One region of the Bacillus infantis NRRL B-14911 genome, then DNA from elsewhere that is predicted to be linked to it. Evidence: riboswitches for the same ligand, from Rfam matches in the RefSeq annotation. Region 1 holds a riboswitch; the other holds the start of a gene.
What was found. Region 1 has a riboswitch for FMN ahead of ribD (bifunctional diaminohydroxyphosphoribosylaminopyrimidine deaminase/5-amino-6-(5-phosphoribosylamino)uracil reductase RibD). Riboswitches for the same ligand answer to the same signal wherever they lie in the genome.
Positions count from the first base shown of each region.

Region 1 (7,873 bases):
ATAAAGCTGTAAATATATTTCCCAAGCATATCAAACTCAAGATTCACAGTTTCCCCTGCTTCCTTCCCTCCCAGGATCGTATGACCTGCGGTATGGGGAATAAGCGAGACTGTCAGGGAAGAAGCTCCCGCTTCAAAAATGGTCAGCGAAACACCATCTACAGCTATGGAACCTTTGTCCACTGGCAAATGGGACCATTCCTCCGGCACTTCGATTTCATAATAGATGGCATTTTCTTCATGCCTTTTTCTAATGATCCTGCCTCTGGCATCTATATGCCCTGATACCAAATGCCCCCCAAATCGGCCGCCAGCTTTCATGGCTCTTTCAAGATTTACAGGGCTATTGCGCTTCAATTCGGCAAGGCTGGTAGAATGGTATGTTTCAGGCATAACATCAGCGCTGAATTTTCTCTCGGTAAAATCAGTGATTGTCAGGCAAACGCCATTTACGGCAATGCTGTCGCCAATCCCCGCATCTTCAAGTATCCTGCCGGCGGATATGCTGAGCTTTAAAGTTTTACCCTGGTGGACAATCTGTTCAACCCTGCCGACTTCCTCAATTAATCCTGTGAACATGATGGCCCTCCTCCGGCTGCGGCACCGCAATAATTTTCAGGTCCGGACCGATGCGTTCGGCCGATTTAAATGCCAAAGGAGTGGATTGATCCATTGAAGAGATCCCTTCTCCCCCGATGAATGGGACAGCTTTTCTTCCCCCTATGATTTTGGGGGCTGCATACAGAATGATCTGCTGAAATAGCCCTTCCTTAATGAAAGAAGCATGGATTTCAGAACCGCCTTCAACAAAGACAGAAAGAATCTGCCTTGTTCCTAATTCCTCAAGCACCTTGCCTGCTGGCACCTCTTCCTCAGGAAAATGTACAAGCTCCGTGCCCAGAGCTTTGATTTGCTCCGCCTTGCTGTTGTCATAATTGCTGCCGGTAAAAATGATGACCGGCGCTTTTTGATCATGCAGGATAGCTGCATCACCGGGGATCCTTAATGTGGAATCCAGTATTACTCTAATAGGGTTTTTTCCGCCTCGGGGCAGTCTGGCGGTAAGCTGGGGGTTGTCATGGATGACTGTGTTTACGCCCGTCAATATTGCGTCATGTTCATGTCTTAACCGGTGTACATCTTCCCTGGATTCTGGAGAGGTAATCCATTGGCTGTCACCAGTGTTCGCTGCTGTTTTGCCGTCGAATGATGCGGCGGCCTTTATCGTTACATATGGCCTGCTGGTCCTCATGAAATGAAAGAATGCGCTATTTATTTCTTCCGCTTCTTCCCGCCTGATTCCAACTTCCACTTCTATCCCTGCTGCTTCAAGCTTGGCAATCCCGCGGCCGGCGACAATCGGGTTGGGATCTATTGAGGCAATGACCACCCTCTTGATCCCCGATTCGATGATCAGGTCTGCACAGGGAGGAGTCTTTCCATGATGGCTGCATGGTTCGAGTGTTACGTAGATCTCTGCTCCCCTGGCAAGTCCATCCGCCATCCGGATGGCATGGACTTCAGCATGCTGGGTGCCAGCCTTTAAATGAGCCCCCATCCCTGCAATCTGCCCATCTTTTACCACAACGGCGCCGACACATGGATTGGGACTGGTCTGCCCGATTGTTTTCCTGGCCAGGGACAGGGCCAGATCCATATAATCTTCATCTGTCATATGTACACCCTCTTTTCCTATCGTTCAATTTTTTCTCTCCAGAAAAAACAGCAGGCCCCGTACAGAATTAGTACGGGGCCAAATTAGACATGACGAAATAAGCGTTCAAAACACAATGTTAAAAACGCGGTTCATACATCCATTCCTTCTCCCATCCAGACTATAACTGTCGGCTTTGGAATTTCACCAAATCCACCGTCTTCACTAAGCGTAAAGCCGGGTCACGGACTAAGAGGCATGCCTCATCACCGCCGGTTGGGACTTTCACCCGACCCCGAAGGAATATTATATTTATAATATTAAAGGCATCTTATCATGAATTATCTCTTACGACAATTCAGAGAACTTATGAGCCGCTAAAATTAATTAAAATAGTGCTTTTGCACCTGAAACCTTTGGATGGGGACAAACGTATTATGACTATTACAATCAGAAAGGAATATTACAACAATGCAGGAGACCAAACAAGAGCTGCAGTCTGAGCTGCAGAAATGCCAGGAATGGGAAGCTGATCAAAGCGGCCTATGGTTTTGGGAAAAAATCGGCAGGCTCCCATTTAAGGTGCTGGACAAGCTGACCCCGGCCATCATTCAAAAAAAGATGGGTGTTATGCTTGATGAGCTCGGCAGCTATATACAGACGGGCGGCAGCTATTTAAGCACCTCTAATTCCATTAAATCTTATTATCCGGGGCGGAATGTAAATACTCTTGAAGATACTGCTGTACTTTCAATCAAGGAGATGGACGGAGCAGCAGAAAAGCTGACAGGCTCCAGGAAGAAGCTTGCAGCCATTCAGGGGGCAGGGACAGGGTTTGGAGGATTGTTTACTTTAAGCCTTGATATTCCAGTTCTTCTCGGGATGCAGCTGAAGACCCTTCAGGATATTGCCATCTGCTATGGCTATGATCCGAAAAGCAAGAAAGAACGACTGTTCATCGTCAAGGCGCTGCAATTTGTATCTGCTGACATCGTTGGCAAGCAGGCTATTCTCAGGCAGCTTTCCGACATCGATTCGCCGGAAGAGGATGTACAGCGGGAAATCGCATCTGAGATCCAGGGATGGCGTGAAGTTGTCTTTGCTTATCGTGATCAGTTTGGCTGGAAGAAGCTTTTTCAGATGGTGCCGATTGCAGGGCTTGTCTTCGGTGCATTCATCAACCGCTCAGCAGTCGGGGATATCGGGGAAGCGGGCATGATGCTTTACAGAAAGAGGAAGATCAAGGAACGCCTGCAGGCAGCATCATCTGATATTTTGCCGACAGATACAGAAGAAAGGCTTCCATGAACATCATGGAAGCCTTTTGCTTTCTTTCTCTATAAAATCCTTATCCACAGCGCCCATAACCCTGCTTCTGATAATTCCGTCAGAATCTATAAAAAAGCTGGTCGGATAAGCCATAATCTCATACTCCCCCATGACCTGTCCCTTCACATCAAGCGGAATGGGAAAGGTAAGACCGTGGTCCTTTACAAAGTCCATTTCATCGCCTTTGTTCTTTTCAATAAATGTCATGTTGACAGCCAAGATTTCAAAATCCCCGATTGCTTTTTCTTCGTAAAGCTCCTGCATATCAGGCATTTCGGCCTTACAGGGCGGGCACCAGCTTGCCCAAAAATTAAGAAAAACCCTCTTGCCTTTATAATCACTGAGGCTCACTGTTTTTCCCTCTAAATCAGTCAGAGTAAAGTCCGGTGCTTTATTGCCCGGTTCAATCCCCACCGCTATTTCCTCCGGATTCTCCAGCCTTTCATATTTTTCAGCCGGCAGCACCTTGTTTACGACCCCTTTATCCTTTAAGAACGTCTTATCAATAACGAATAAAGCCAGCAAAATGATCCCTGCAACAAGAAGAAACTTTTTCATTCTACACCTCGGGCTATTATTAGCATTCTTATATGTCCTTAGCAGGCCTAAGCTGCATAGGCTTGAATATTCGTGCTAGAACACCATTTTAATATGCTATGTGATCTAAGTAAACAGGCGGCAATAAAAAAACCGGCACGCCGGCCGGATTGTGTTTGTCTATTTCGTGTCCCTTCAAGCAGCAAGCTTTCTGCATTCTTCTGCACAAATATAGCATTTTTCTGCAGAGTTCATGCAATGAGCTTGTTCAAACTGCTTGCATTGTTCTGCACATTGATCAACTATCCTTGAACAGAGCAGAGTATATTTTTTTATAAAATCGCTATCTGACTCAAGCGCCTTGATTGTCAGCGCGCAAATATCGGCACTGTCTCTGTACAGCCTGATTGCCTCAGACTTTTTCCCGGCATCTGCTTCTTCCAGGGTTTTCTTAAAGGAAACCTCGCATGCTTCCAGGCAATCCAGACACGCTTTGATGCAATTTTCATAGCTGTTATCCATCACTTTATCCTCCGCTCTTTTGCAGTATACGATCTTAGTGATAGATTCCCATATATAAGCACTTCAAAACCTGACTGCTTGCGATCATCATCCGTCAGCAAACAGCTTAGCGATTGCTGCCAATGCCAAAATCCTCTCTTTCGGTCCGGCATTGTCATTAAATGCCATAACCTCCATATTAGGATTTTGAAATTTCTCAGCCCAGCTTACAGGCATCAGACCCTTTTTGTAGCTCATCAATTCTTTCCCGCCATCCCATCCAATCCTGCAATCCAGGAAAAACTTTTCCCTTCGAACGGAAAGCGTCTTCTGGCGGAATCGTATGACAGCCGATCCTCCTGGTTTATGAATAAATTGCATCGTCCCAATATAGCGGCGGTCAGCCCTGAAAATATCCACTTTATTCTTCCTCGACAGAAAAAGGATCATCAGGTTGCCTGATCGATTGTATAATCCGTATTCCCGCTGAAATGACCTGGAAAGAAAAGAGGGGCAAAGTTTCCCTAGTAAGGTCACGTACGAATCTCTCAGTTCTCCAGCGAGCTGGCCGTCAGGGGTAAATAAGACCATTCTTAAAGAAGCAGAAGGAAGATGGGAAACCAGCAGATGATTTTCTTCCAATAGCTTCCCGTGATATTGGCAGCTGTCCAGCCTGTCCACCGCTCTTGACCTTGCCTGATGGAGCACACTCATCTGATAGCAGCCAAAGCTGTACAAAAGAAAAGGCACAGCTGCCAGCACCAGCTCCCTGCCCGGCAGCATAACCAGGCAGGCCGGAAGGATGAAAAATAGAGGCACTAGTGCTGCCAGGCTGCTGTTAAGAGATAGATCTGCTAATCGGCTGTAATGCTTTTGGATATTCATCAGCAAGTCTCCCGTGAAGAATTTGGTTGCGGTTCTGCTTCAAATTACTACTGCTCTTTAATTCTATTAAACTCTGCGGGAAATCATGCTAGGGAATGAGCGGGGATATCTACAAGTTTTTTTATGTTGGAGCAGCCATATTTTCAATGAGGAAAAGCCTTTGAGGCCAAGTTTGTGAGTCTGAGGAAATAGATGACGTCGCTGCAGACCTCTTTTGGTTTTAGATGGTTTAGAAGGTCTCAGTTGGCAGCACTAGCATTCTTTGTTTTGGTTTTAACGATTTAGAGGGCCTTAGCCGGCGGCACTAACACCCTCTGGGTTGGTTTTAACGGATTTAGAGGGCCTTAGTCGGCGGCACTAACACCCTCTGGGTTGGTTTATACAGATTTAGAGGGTCTTAGTCGGCGGCACTAACACCCTCTGGGTTGGTTTTAACAGACTTAGAAGGTCTTAGTCAACGGCACTAATACCCTCTGGGTTGGTTAAACGAGTTCAGAGGGTCTTAGCCGGCGGCACTGGCTCCCTCTATTTCACTCATGCTATTCAATGCCACATTGTTCTCAGAGCGGGCCTCCTTCTAATCTAAAAATCTCTGTACTCTTGTCGAAGGTAAAACCCCAGCCAACATTTGGCTGGGGTTAATAAACTGGTCTACAACTGGTATAGGTGCCTGTCACCCAATAAAAGACTGAATCCGCCCAAATTGCTTCTTGGCATCGCTGTAGCCCTGGTTGTAGAGGTGTTCGAGCTTGGCTGGGTTTCTTTCCATCCTTCCCACTTCGAGCGGCTCTGATGGCTGGATGACAAGGGTGGTGCCCTTCTGTTCTTCCTCTGCCAGGTAGCCGAGTGTCTGGTTGTATTGCCGGTAGCGGTTTTCCATGGCCTTTTGGAGGCCTGTATAAGCTGGATATTTTCTTCTGACAAGGAAATGGAACTTTGAAGGTTTTTTCTGATAGCCTTTATTTCTTGTGAGTATGACTATATTTTTTTGGAATCCGTCCTGCTGGGCTTTTTTCAGCGGAATCGGGTCGCTGATTCCCCCATCCAGCAGCTTTCTGCTGTTGTAGTCTATCTCCGGAGCAATGAAAGGCAGTGAACTCGAAGCTTTCAGCACCTGCAGCACATCCTGCCCGTAGCCTTCCCTGTTAAAATAAACAGGTTCTCCTGTATGGCAGTCGGTTGTGCCAATGACGAACTCCGACTGGCTGTTATGGAACTTATCATAATCATAGGGGACAAGCTTGTTCGGGACCTCATCAAAAATGAAATCCATTCCAAAGAATTGCCGGTTCCTGAAATAATTGCGCCATGATATATAGCGGGGATCACTGACAAGATCCACATTGACGGTTTTATTCCGTCCTTTCTGCCCTGAGATATAGGAAGCAGCATTGCAGGCTCCCGCTGAAACTCCTATTATGTAGGGAAAATACAGATCCTGCTCCATAAAGTATTCCAGCACGCCTGCCGTATAGACGCCCCTCATCCCGCCGCCTTCGAGCACCAGGCCGGTTTCATTGAGCATGACAAAGACTCCTCTCTTTTTTTTGCCTATTATTGCTTGATAATGGATATATTCTAACAAAAAAAATCCGCATTTGTCACAGGCTCCGCCTGACTGCGGCACAAAAAAAGCTGCTGATCCCATTAAAAGGAATCAGCAGCTATGCTGTCTTATTTTATCAGACGAAAAACCAGCGGTATTCTGTATTCATTGCCTTCATAGGCTTTTACTGCCGCCACAATGGTAAAGACCAGGGCCAGAGCGCCGACGATCCAGATGGTGATGAAGCCGATAAGGACAATCATCAGGACGGTACTGATGATGCTGTACACACCATAAGAAATAAGAAAGTTAAAATACTCTTTTCCATGATAATTCACAAGCTCCGAGTCATCCTTCTTCAAAAGCCAGATGATCAGCGGCCCGAGAAAGGTCGTAAACAGGCTGGATATATAAATCAGGGATGCCATCAGCCTTTCATCACTGCTGGAGTTTTTTTGGTATTCCACTCATAATTCCTCCAATATTAAAAATGATTTCTTATAACTATTACTACGCCCCACATCTAAAAAGGTTTCATTCTTCCGCTTAAATTATTCTTTAACCGCATCTTTTTCTTTCCCTGTTCTTGTTTGGGACAACTTGAATACTAATTAGTGAGGGCATATATCGGCAAATACAACAATAAAGGAGCCTTCCTCAATACTCCAAAAAGATGTAAAGGGTGATCAGATGCTTTCTAAGATAGAAGCGCTAATTCTCGGCATGATCCAGGGCCTGACTGAATTTCTCCCGATTTCGAGTACCGGGCATTTATATCTCGGAAGGCACCTGTTCGGGCTTGATGAGGCTGGCCTGTTCCTTGATACCATGCTGCATGTCGGAACCTTGCTGGCAGTCCTTGTCGTTTACAAAGATGAGCTCCTCCAAATCGCCAGGAAACCTTTCGGGCGGCTTTCCCTGCTCCTTGCAGCCGGAACAGTTCCTGCCGTGATTGCAGGTCTCCTTCTCGGGGATCTTCTCGATTCATTGTCAAAGTCCGGCGTAACCATCTGGTGGGAATTTTTGCTTACCGGCTTTATCCTCTGGACTGCCGATGGAATAAAAAAAGGCAGGAAAAAGATGGACGATATCAGTATGGGGGATGCCATTTTCATTGGCACCTTCCAGGCAGCAGCCATCTTCCCCGCCCTCTCCCGCTCCGGATTGACGATTGCCGCAGGCCTCATCAGGAAACTGGATAGAGAAACGGCTGCCTATTTTTCTTTTCTTCTTTCCATTCCAGCGATAGCCGGGGGGATTGTGATGCAGGCAGGAGAAATGTATGCCGGCCATACCGAGGCCATCCCTTTTGGGAGCCTATTGATCGCAACACTCTCCTCAGCGCTGTTCGGCTATGCGGCTGTAGTCTGGATGATTTCATTTTTAAAAAGAAAATCCCTGAAGATTTTTGCTGTTTATGTA
Region 1 covers NC_022524.1:2,919,956-2,927,828, forward strand. Annotated here, with positions in the region: gene ribE (riboflavin synthase) at 1-578, opposite strand, end outside; gene ribD (bifunctional diaminohydroxyphosphoribosylaminopyrimidine deaminase/5-amino-6-(5-phosphoribosylamino)uracil reductase RibD) at 559-1,674, opposite strand; FMN riboswitch at 1,814-1,960, opposite strand; gene N288_RS14790 (EcsC family protein) at 2,125-2,961, shown strand; gene N288_RS14795 (TlpA disulfide reductase family protein) at 2,965-3,540, opposite strand; gene N288_RS14800 (four-helix bundle copper-binding protein) at 3,715-4,041, opposite strand; gene N288_RS14805 (hypothetical protein) at 4,129-4,905, opposite strand; gene N288_RS14810 (patatin-like phospholipase family protein) at 5,579-6,430, opposite strand; gene N288_RS14815 (DUF4870 domain-containing protein) at 6,580-6,879, opposite strand; gene N288_RS14820 (undecaprenyl-diphosphate phosphatase) at 7,142-7,873, shown strand, end outside.

Region 2 (7,873 bases), 230 kb from region 1:
ATCCGGCAGAGTACCTGATTCCTTACTTCAAGCACAAAAAAGAAGAGCCTTTGACCCTGGCAATACATTCCAGCCAGACCCGGTTCCTGGACTGCAGGCTTTTATTCTAAAGGCTTCAGCAGCGTCAGCCTGACGTGCGAAGTCTGCCGCTTTGAAAAAAAAAAGCACCGCCCCTGGCGTGCTCAAAAACCGAAAAGCATGCTGATAATATTCTTTTTCTTCCAGCTTCTTTTGATCGAAGGATGATCAAAAACGGGGAGCTGATCAGAAGCAGCAATTTGTGATGAAGCTTCGAGCTGAGCTACCTTTTCAGCCATCTGCAGCAGCTGGGTCTTCAGATCTTCAATTTCACGGCGGTGCTGCAGCAGCTGGTAGGAAACGACGTCATCAGCCTTGGAATCAAGCCGGGAATCCAGCTGGGTGACCTTATCTGCCAATTCCTTTATTTGAACAGAGTGATCCTCATTCTGCTGCTTCACTTCCGGTGTTTTTTGGACCGAGAGCTTTACTTCATGGACAAGGGCACCGTTCTGGATCTGGGATTGTATATCTTTCAGGATTTCTAATTGATCTTCCTCAAAATGGTAGTGGCCAAGTTCATTCCTTCCGACTTCAAGACCGAACTGTTTAACCCAGCGCTGGATTGTGCTCGGCGATACTCCCAAAGAGCTGGCAGCTTTATTTGTATTCATTTTCATCACTCCTTTATCTTACAAATACTGCAAACAGGAAGACATTCCTTCCCTCATGACAAAACAAGTTGGGATTCGGCAAAAAAAGCCAGGAAAAGCCTAAATCTGCCGGGGGGCCAGGGCCGGAGGGGAGACATGCAGGCAGATTAGGGGTAGAATAACTGTAACCATGAAAAAAGGAGTGCTTATTTATGAGACTGGAAGGCAAAAAAATTATCAGCCTGGTACATCACGAGTTTGAAGACCTGGAGCTTTGGTATCCCATTCTGCGGCTTCGGGAAGAAGGGGCCATTGTAGAGCTGGCAGGTGAAACAGCGAATGAAACATATCTGGGGAAGTACGGGGTCCAGGCGAAGTCCGATTATGCCTATTCAGAGATCTCCGCTGATGATTATGACGCCATCCTGGTGCCGGGCGGATGGGCGCCTGATAAAATCAGGAGGTTCCCGGAAGTTATTTCACTCATCAGGGAAATGGATGAAGCGAAGAAACCGATCGGACAGATATGCCATGCAGGATGGGTGCTTATATCTGCAAAGATCCTTGAAGGCCGCACAGTCACGAGTACCCCGGGAATCAAGGATGATATGGAGAATGCAGGAGCAATCTGGGTTGATGAGCCTGCTGTAACGGACGGCCATATTGTATCAAGCAGGAGGCCGCCTGATCTTCCGGATTATATGCGGGAATTTATCCGGGCGCTTGAGAAGAAGTAGTTAGTGCAAAGCGGGCATCAAGGTCCATAGTGACGATCTGAGTGGGGAATAGGGGATCCGGCAAAAAGTTAGAGCAATTTTCTTCACAAGAGGGTTTTTTTTCAGTATAATAAATTCAGAATTCCAATTAGGGGTTCAAATATAATTTAATATGGTCTATCTTCGGGGCAGGGTGAAATTCCCGACCGGCGGTGATGAGGCAAGTTGCTCTAAGCCCGCGAGCCTGTTTTATTGGGCAGGATTTGGTGAGATTCCAAAGCCGACAGTACAGTCTGGATGGGAGAAGATGGAGGTTCTGCAAACGTTCAAAAGATGCAGGAATTGAACGTTTATTAAGCTTGCCTTTGTAAATTCTCCCTCAAGCAGTTTGCTTGGGGGATTTCTATTTCAATGGCACTGGCTTTTTTGCCGAACCTTTCTTCTTTAGGTGAGATGGATCCTAAAAAGGAGAGAGGAACAACATGAAGAAATTTTCTATTAAAGCTTTGGTTTCAATTGCAATGCTGAGCAGCATATCATACGTACTGATGCTGCTGAATTTCCCAATACCGCCGTTTCCGAAATTCTTAATGATTGACTTCAGCGACATACCTGCATTGATTGCTGCGTTGATCTTTGGTCCGGCTGCAGGGATACTTGTGGAATTATTTAAAAATGTACTGGATTATTTTATGACAGGAAGCGCCACCGGTGTACCGGTAGGACATTTGGCAAACTTTGCTGCCGGAATCCTTTTCGTGCTTCCAACCTATTATATCTACAATAAACTGAGGACGAATAAAGGCATGACAGCTGCCCTGGTCATTTCAACCTTCATCATGGCAGTGCTGATGAGCATCCTGAATTATTTCATCATTTTGCCTGCCTATACGCTGTTCCTGAACATGCCTGCCATGTCAGCGCCTGAAACGCGCACAATGGTTGTAACAGCCATCCTGCCGTTCAACATCGTAAAAGGCCTGATCATCACCGGGATCTTCATGCTTCTGTTTGCCAAAATGAACCCATGGATCAATAAGCAGTCTGCATACCGCAGTGCTGCATAAATAAAGGAAAAACTGCAGCCTGCACTGCAGTTTTTTTTATGTGCAAATTAAAGTCAGGCAAGAGAAAGAGCGAAAAGAGCCTGAATCCTTAGGATGCAGACAGTGAACACCTTGTCCTGCGGCAGCTATTGCAAGACCGATTCCCTAAAGAATGCCTAGTGTCCGGCGGGAGAGGGAACTTGCCGAGAGACAAAACATAAAAAAACAGCCTCAAAAAGGAGGCTGTTTTTCAGTGTCTGCTATTCAAATTTAAGGGCATCGCCCTCAAACGGCTCATCCGCAACTTTGATGGAATCAGTCGGGCAGCCTTCAAATGCATCCATCATATCGTCTATTAATACATCAGGAATTTCAACGATGCCTTCATTTTCATCAAGTGTAACAAATGCAATGCCTTCATCATCATAATCATAAATATCTGGAGCAGCAGCTCCGCATGCGCCGCATGCAATACATGTTTCTTTGTCAACAATTGTATACTTTGCCATGTAAAAAACCTCCCAATCAATTAACCGAAATAGTCGCCGTTTCCGCTTTCTGCCGTACGGAAACTCTTTCCTCATACACCTATTGTAAGTGTGCTTTCTTTACTTTTCAATAGAAAATGTATTGAGAATGCTTATCACATCAGGGTTTGCAACATTTAATACCCTGTGTGCATGTTTTAAAACAGCCTGGTTATTTCTAAACATGTTAAAATAATAAAAAGGAACAGGCTGCTTAAAAATGTAATATATATTGCCGCTTTAAAGTGTTATATTAGCAAAAAGGCTAAAAATATACAAGCAAGGTGAATTTTATGCCTATTAACTATCTGCAAATGATTATTTTATACTGTCTGGACAAGCTGAACGGCGAGAGGACCATCTATTCGATCTATCATCTGCTGAATGGAAAAAAGTCATCGCAGACAATTCAGGATGCCCATCTATTCCAGCTTGGCGCTTTATTCCAGACTTGCCCTTCACTGGAGAGGGCTGATCTTGATGAGAAGATAAAGCATCTGGAAAAACAAGGCTTGATCCAAGAGAAGGAAGAGCTTCATTACATGGTCACAGACGAGGGAGCTTCAGCCCTTGCTGCCCAGCTGCAGAAAACGCCAATTCCATCATCATTGAATGGGTGGAAGCTTCATGACAAGTCTGCCCTTTTTTGGGAGAGGCTGTCGCTGCTCGTTCAGGTGGTTTCCCAGCTTAGCCATAATAATTCACATTATATTCCGATCCAAAGAAGAAGGGCCGCCCATATTTGGCTGAAAAAAGCCCTGCGCGAAGCGAAGATGGATAAAAAGGCCCTCGCTGCCGGACTTTATGGTGAGCTGGAGGCTTTGCTGGAATCATACAGAGAGACCGATCCTTCTATCATTGTCCTAAGGCTTACTGGTGCCGGCCATATTGGCCTGACATCTGAACAGGCAGCTGAGGCTATGAATTTTGACAGCGATTATTACCGGTTCTGCTTTCTGTCCATCCTGCACTATCTGATTGTTCGCATCATGGAAGACCGCAGCAGCTTTCCTGTCCTCCGGTTATTATTTACCGGCGAAGAGTCATCCATTCCGCTGACACAGTCCGCGCAGAAGACGTATATGATGCTGAAGCAGGGTGTTTGCCTGGACAAGATCATTCAGGCAAGGGGACTTAAAAGAAGCACAATAGAAGACCATATTGTAGAGCTGGCTCTGAATGTAGAGGGGTTCAGCATCGATCCCTATGTACAGGCCGAAAAGCAGGAACTTATCAGGAGTGCAGCCATGAATGCCGAGTCACGGCAGCTTAAGCATATCAGGCGGCTGGCAGGCGGTGCGGAGTATTTTGAAATAAGGCTGGTGATGGCCAAATATGGCGACGGAAATGATGCTTGAAAAAGAGCTCCATAGATATTTCGGCTTCTCATCTTTTAGAAAAGGGCAAAGGGAGGCCATTTCCTCCATCCTGGATGGACGGCATACACTGGCAATGCTTCCGACCGGCACAGGGAAATCCATCTGCTACCAGCTGCCGGGCTACTTGCTTGAGGGCACTGTTCTCATCGTTTCGCCGCTCCTTTCCTTGATGCAGGACCAGGTAGAACAGATGAAGATGAACGGTGAAAAAAGGGTCGTTGCACTCAATTCATTTTTAAGCTTTGAGGAAAAGCGCTGGGCTTTTGACAGCCTTCAGAGCTTTAAATTCATCTTTATTTCTCCTGAAATGCTTAATACAGCTTCTGTGCTCAATATGATCAAGAAGCTGAGGATTGCATTATTTGTAGTAGATGAAGCCCATTGCATTTCACAGTGGGGCTATGATTTCAGGCCGGATTATCTTCGCCTTGGCGAAACTAGAAAACAGCTTGGCAGTCCGCTGACACTGGCACTGACAGCTACCGCGACACCCGAGACAGTAAATGATATCATTTCAAGGCTTGAGGTGGAAAGCTGTGAGCAGGTCATTTCTTCTGTGGACAGGCCCAATATCAGCCTGACTGTCGAGAAGCACAGCGGCTACCAGGCAAAGGCATCAAGGCTGCAGGAACTTGTTCAGCTGTTCAGCGGACCGGGGATTATATATTTTTCCAGCAAGAAAATGGCCGAACAGGCAGCTCTGTCTCTAAAAGAGAAATGCTCAAAAAAGGTGATGGCCTACCATGGCGGGATGGATCAGGAAAGCCGTATCCTGATCCAGCAGCAATTTGTAAACGGCCAGATTGACATTGTTTGTGCCACAAGTGCTTTCGGCATGGGGATCAACAAAAGCGATATCCGTTTTGTTGTCCACTTCCATATGCCTCTCCAGCTGGAGTCCTACCTGCAGGAGATCGGGCGGGCCGGAAGGGATGGCAAAGCAAGCGCAGCCGTCCTTCTTTGGGCGCCGGGTGATGAGCAGCTGCCCCTGCAGCTTGCTGAAGCTGAGCTTCCTTCTGAACACCAGGTTGATTACGTTTTCTCCTTGCTTAAAACGCAGGGGCTTGGCGCTTCAGAGCTGTCAGAGAATGAAAAAGAAATCCGCCTGCCTGCAGGGCTGACCGACATTCAGTGGCGGGTGCTGACCGAGCTTTCTGACAGGCTGCGTGATGAGGGAGCGGACAATCTTCCTGGCAGGATCAATGAGTTTCTCCGCAGAAGGGTCCTTATAAAAAACGGGCAAATTGCGGAAGTGGGCCGCTGGATCCATTCGAAATCATGCCGGAGGGAAAAAATCGCAGAATATTTTCAGGAAGGCAAAAAGCCTGAAAATCTTTCCTGCTGCGATATTTGCGGTCTGGATCTGGGAAAATATTTTGGACAGGCAGAGGAATCTTCCGGACTGGCCAGGGCTGGCTGGAAAGAACTCCTTGCCGGAATGCTAATCAATAAGTGAGCGATCATAATGAAAAAAAAGCATATGGAAATAATCAAGGAATTATCCGATAAAGACCTCTTGTTCCACTTGTATGCAACACAGCTGCTGCTTCTTGCGATATCCGCGATTCTTGGCTTTATATTATTTAATGATTTTTCTTCCTTTTTCGACTTGTTTTTTTGGGAAGATTTAAATATTTTATATATAGGGGCAGGTGCCGGAATTGCGGTTGTTCTGGCAGACCTGCTGTTGATGAAAATCGTTCCTGCTTCATACTATGATGATGGCGGCCTCAATGAACGGATATTCCGGAACCGGAACCCTTTGCATATTGCTGTCATTGCAGCTATTGTCGCTTTTTGTGAAGAGCTGCTGTTCAGGGGGGTCATTCAGACTCACTTCGGGCTGCTGGTTTCAAGCATTATCTTTGCAGCTGTCCATTATCGCTATTTATTTAATTGGTTCCTGTTTGTCAATATTATCGTATTGAGCTTTTTAATCGGGATCATTTATTTAAAGACAGGTAATCTAGCTGTCACGATCGTAATGCATTTTCTGATTGATTTTTTACTGGGCATCTCCATCAGATATCGGAAGCAGGACAATATAGAGGAAACAGGAAGGGATTTGGATGAACAGAGAGGATCCTTATAGAGACCAGGCCGAACGCCTGCGAAAGAAAATAGACGGCGGTACAGAACAAAAGGACAGAAAGAAAGAAGCGCTCCCCCCGAGGAGCAGCCTTCACCATCAAAAGAAGAAAAAGACTAAATGGAAGCTGAAATATCCGGTCATGAGCCTGCTGGCCATCTTCTTTATTCTGCTGCCCATTGCAATATTCAGCATATATACCTCCATGGACAATGAGCCTGGCGGAGAGGCTGCAGAAGCAAGCAAGACGAGCTACGAGACGGTGGACTTTGGTGAGACAGCCGATGAGCCGGCGGCAGCAGGGGAGCAAACGGCGGAAGAGGAGAAACAAGCTGCAGCTGGCGAAGAGCAGGCAAAAGATTTAAATAAAGATACCGCCCAAGAAGAAAAACAGGATTCAAGCACTTCAGAGCTGGAGAAATCATCTGATGCAGCGGCTGTTGAAACTGGTGCGAAAGAACCGGAAAATACAGCAGATAAAGAAAAAGCTGCCGGTGAGGTCCAGGCCAAGCCCGCACCTGAACAGAAGGAAACCTCTGGAGAGTTCGTTACACACACAGTACAGCCGGGCGAAACGATGTTCAGAATTTCAATGAAATACTTCAAGTCACAGGACGGGATAGAAATCATCAGGCAGGCAAACGGTCTGTCCGGCAATGAAATCCACGTGGGACAAGTATTGAAAATACCGCAAAACCAGTAATGCCGGTACCTTGAAGGACCGGTTTTTTTGTTGTTTGCAGCGAATTGGAACCTTCTGTGCGGATAAAAGGAGTCAGAGGGTTTTAGTGAAGCGGACTAACACCCTCTGTGCGGGAAAAAGAGAAACAGAGGGTCTTAGTGAAAGGGACTAGTACCCTCTGTGCGGTAAAAAGGGAAACAGGGGGTCTTAGTGAAGCGGACTAGTACCCTCTGTGCGGAAAAACGGGAAATAGAAGGTCTTAGTGAAGCGGACTAGTACCCTCTATGCGGGAAAAAGGGAAACAGAGGGTCTTAGTGAAGCGGACTAGTACCTTCTGTGCGGAAAAAAGAGAAACAGAGGGTCTTAGTGAAGCGGACTAGCACCCTCTATGTGGAAAAAAGGGAAACAGAAGGTCTTAGTGAAGCGGACTAGCACCCTCTATGCGTGAAAAAGAGAAACAGAGGGTCTTAGTGAAGCGGACTGACACCCTCTATGCAGAAAAAAGGGAACCAGAAGGTCTTAGTGAAGCGGACTAGCACCCTCTATGCGGGAAAAAGGGGAACAGAGGGTCTTAGTGAAGGAGACTGGCACCCTCAGTTATTTACAATGCGTCTTATGCTTGCCGGGGCTGACCAAGCGCCATCCGCCTTTCGATAGAATATCCCCCCGGACAAACTCATATAATGGCAGGGGAGGGGGATTGTATGGAAACAACAATTCAAATGCTGGATGAGCGGACAGATCAGGCTGCAAGGCAGATGCT
Region 2 covers NC_022524.1:3,147,131-3,155,003, reverse strand. Annotated here, with positions in the region: gene N288_RS15995 (MerR family transcriptional regulator) at 183-692, opposite strand; gene N288_RS15990 (type 1 glutamine amidotransferase domain-containing protein) at 884-1,408, shown strand; FMN riboswitch at 1,563-1,700, shown strand; gene N288_RS15985 (ECF transporter S component) at 1,870-2,454, shown strand; gene N288_RS15980 (ferredoxin) at 2,694-2,942, opposite strand; gene N288_RS15975 (YpbB family protein) at 3,254-4,318, shown strand; gene N288_RS15970 (RecQ family ATP-dependent DNA helicase) at 4,296-5,795, shown strand; gene N288_RS15965 (CPBP family intramembrane glutamic endopeptidase) at 5,805-6,431, shown strand; gene N288_RS15960 (LysM peptidoglycan-binding domain-containing protein) at 6,409-7,131, shown strand; gene N288_RS15955 (YpbF family protein) at 7,815-7,873, shown strand, end outside.
Region 2: it holds a riboswitch for FMN, as region 1 does, so the genes downstream of both, N288_RS15985 (ECF transporter S component) here and ribD (bifunctional diaminohydroxyphosphoribosylaminopyrimidine deaminase/5-amino-6-(5-phosphoribosylamino)uracil reductase RibD) in region 1, are expected to answer to the same signal.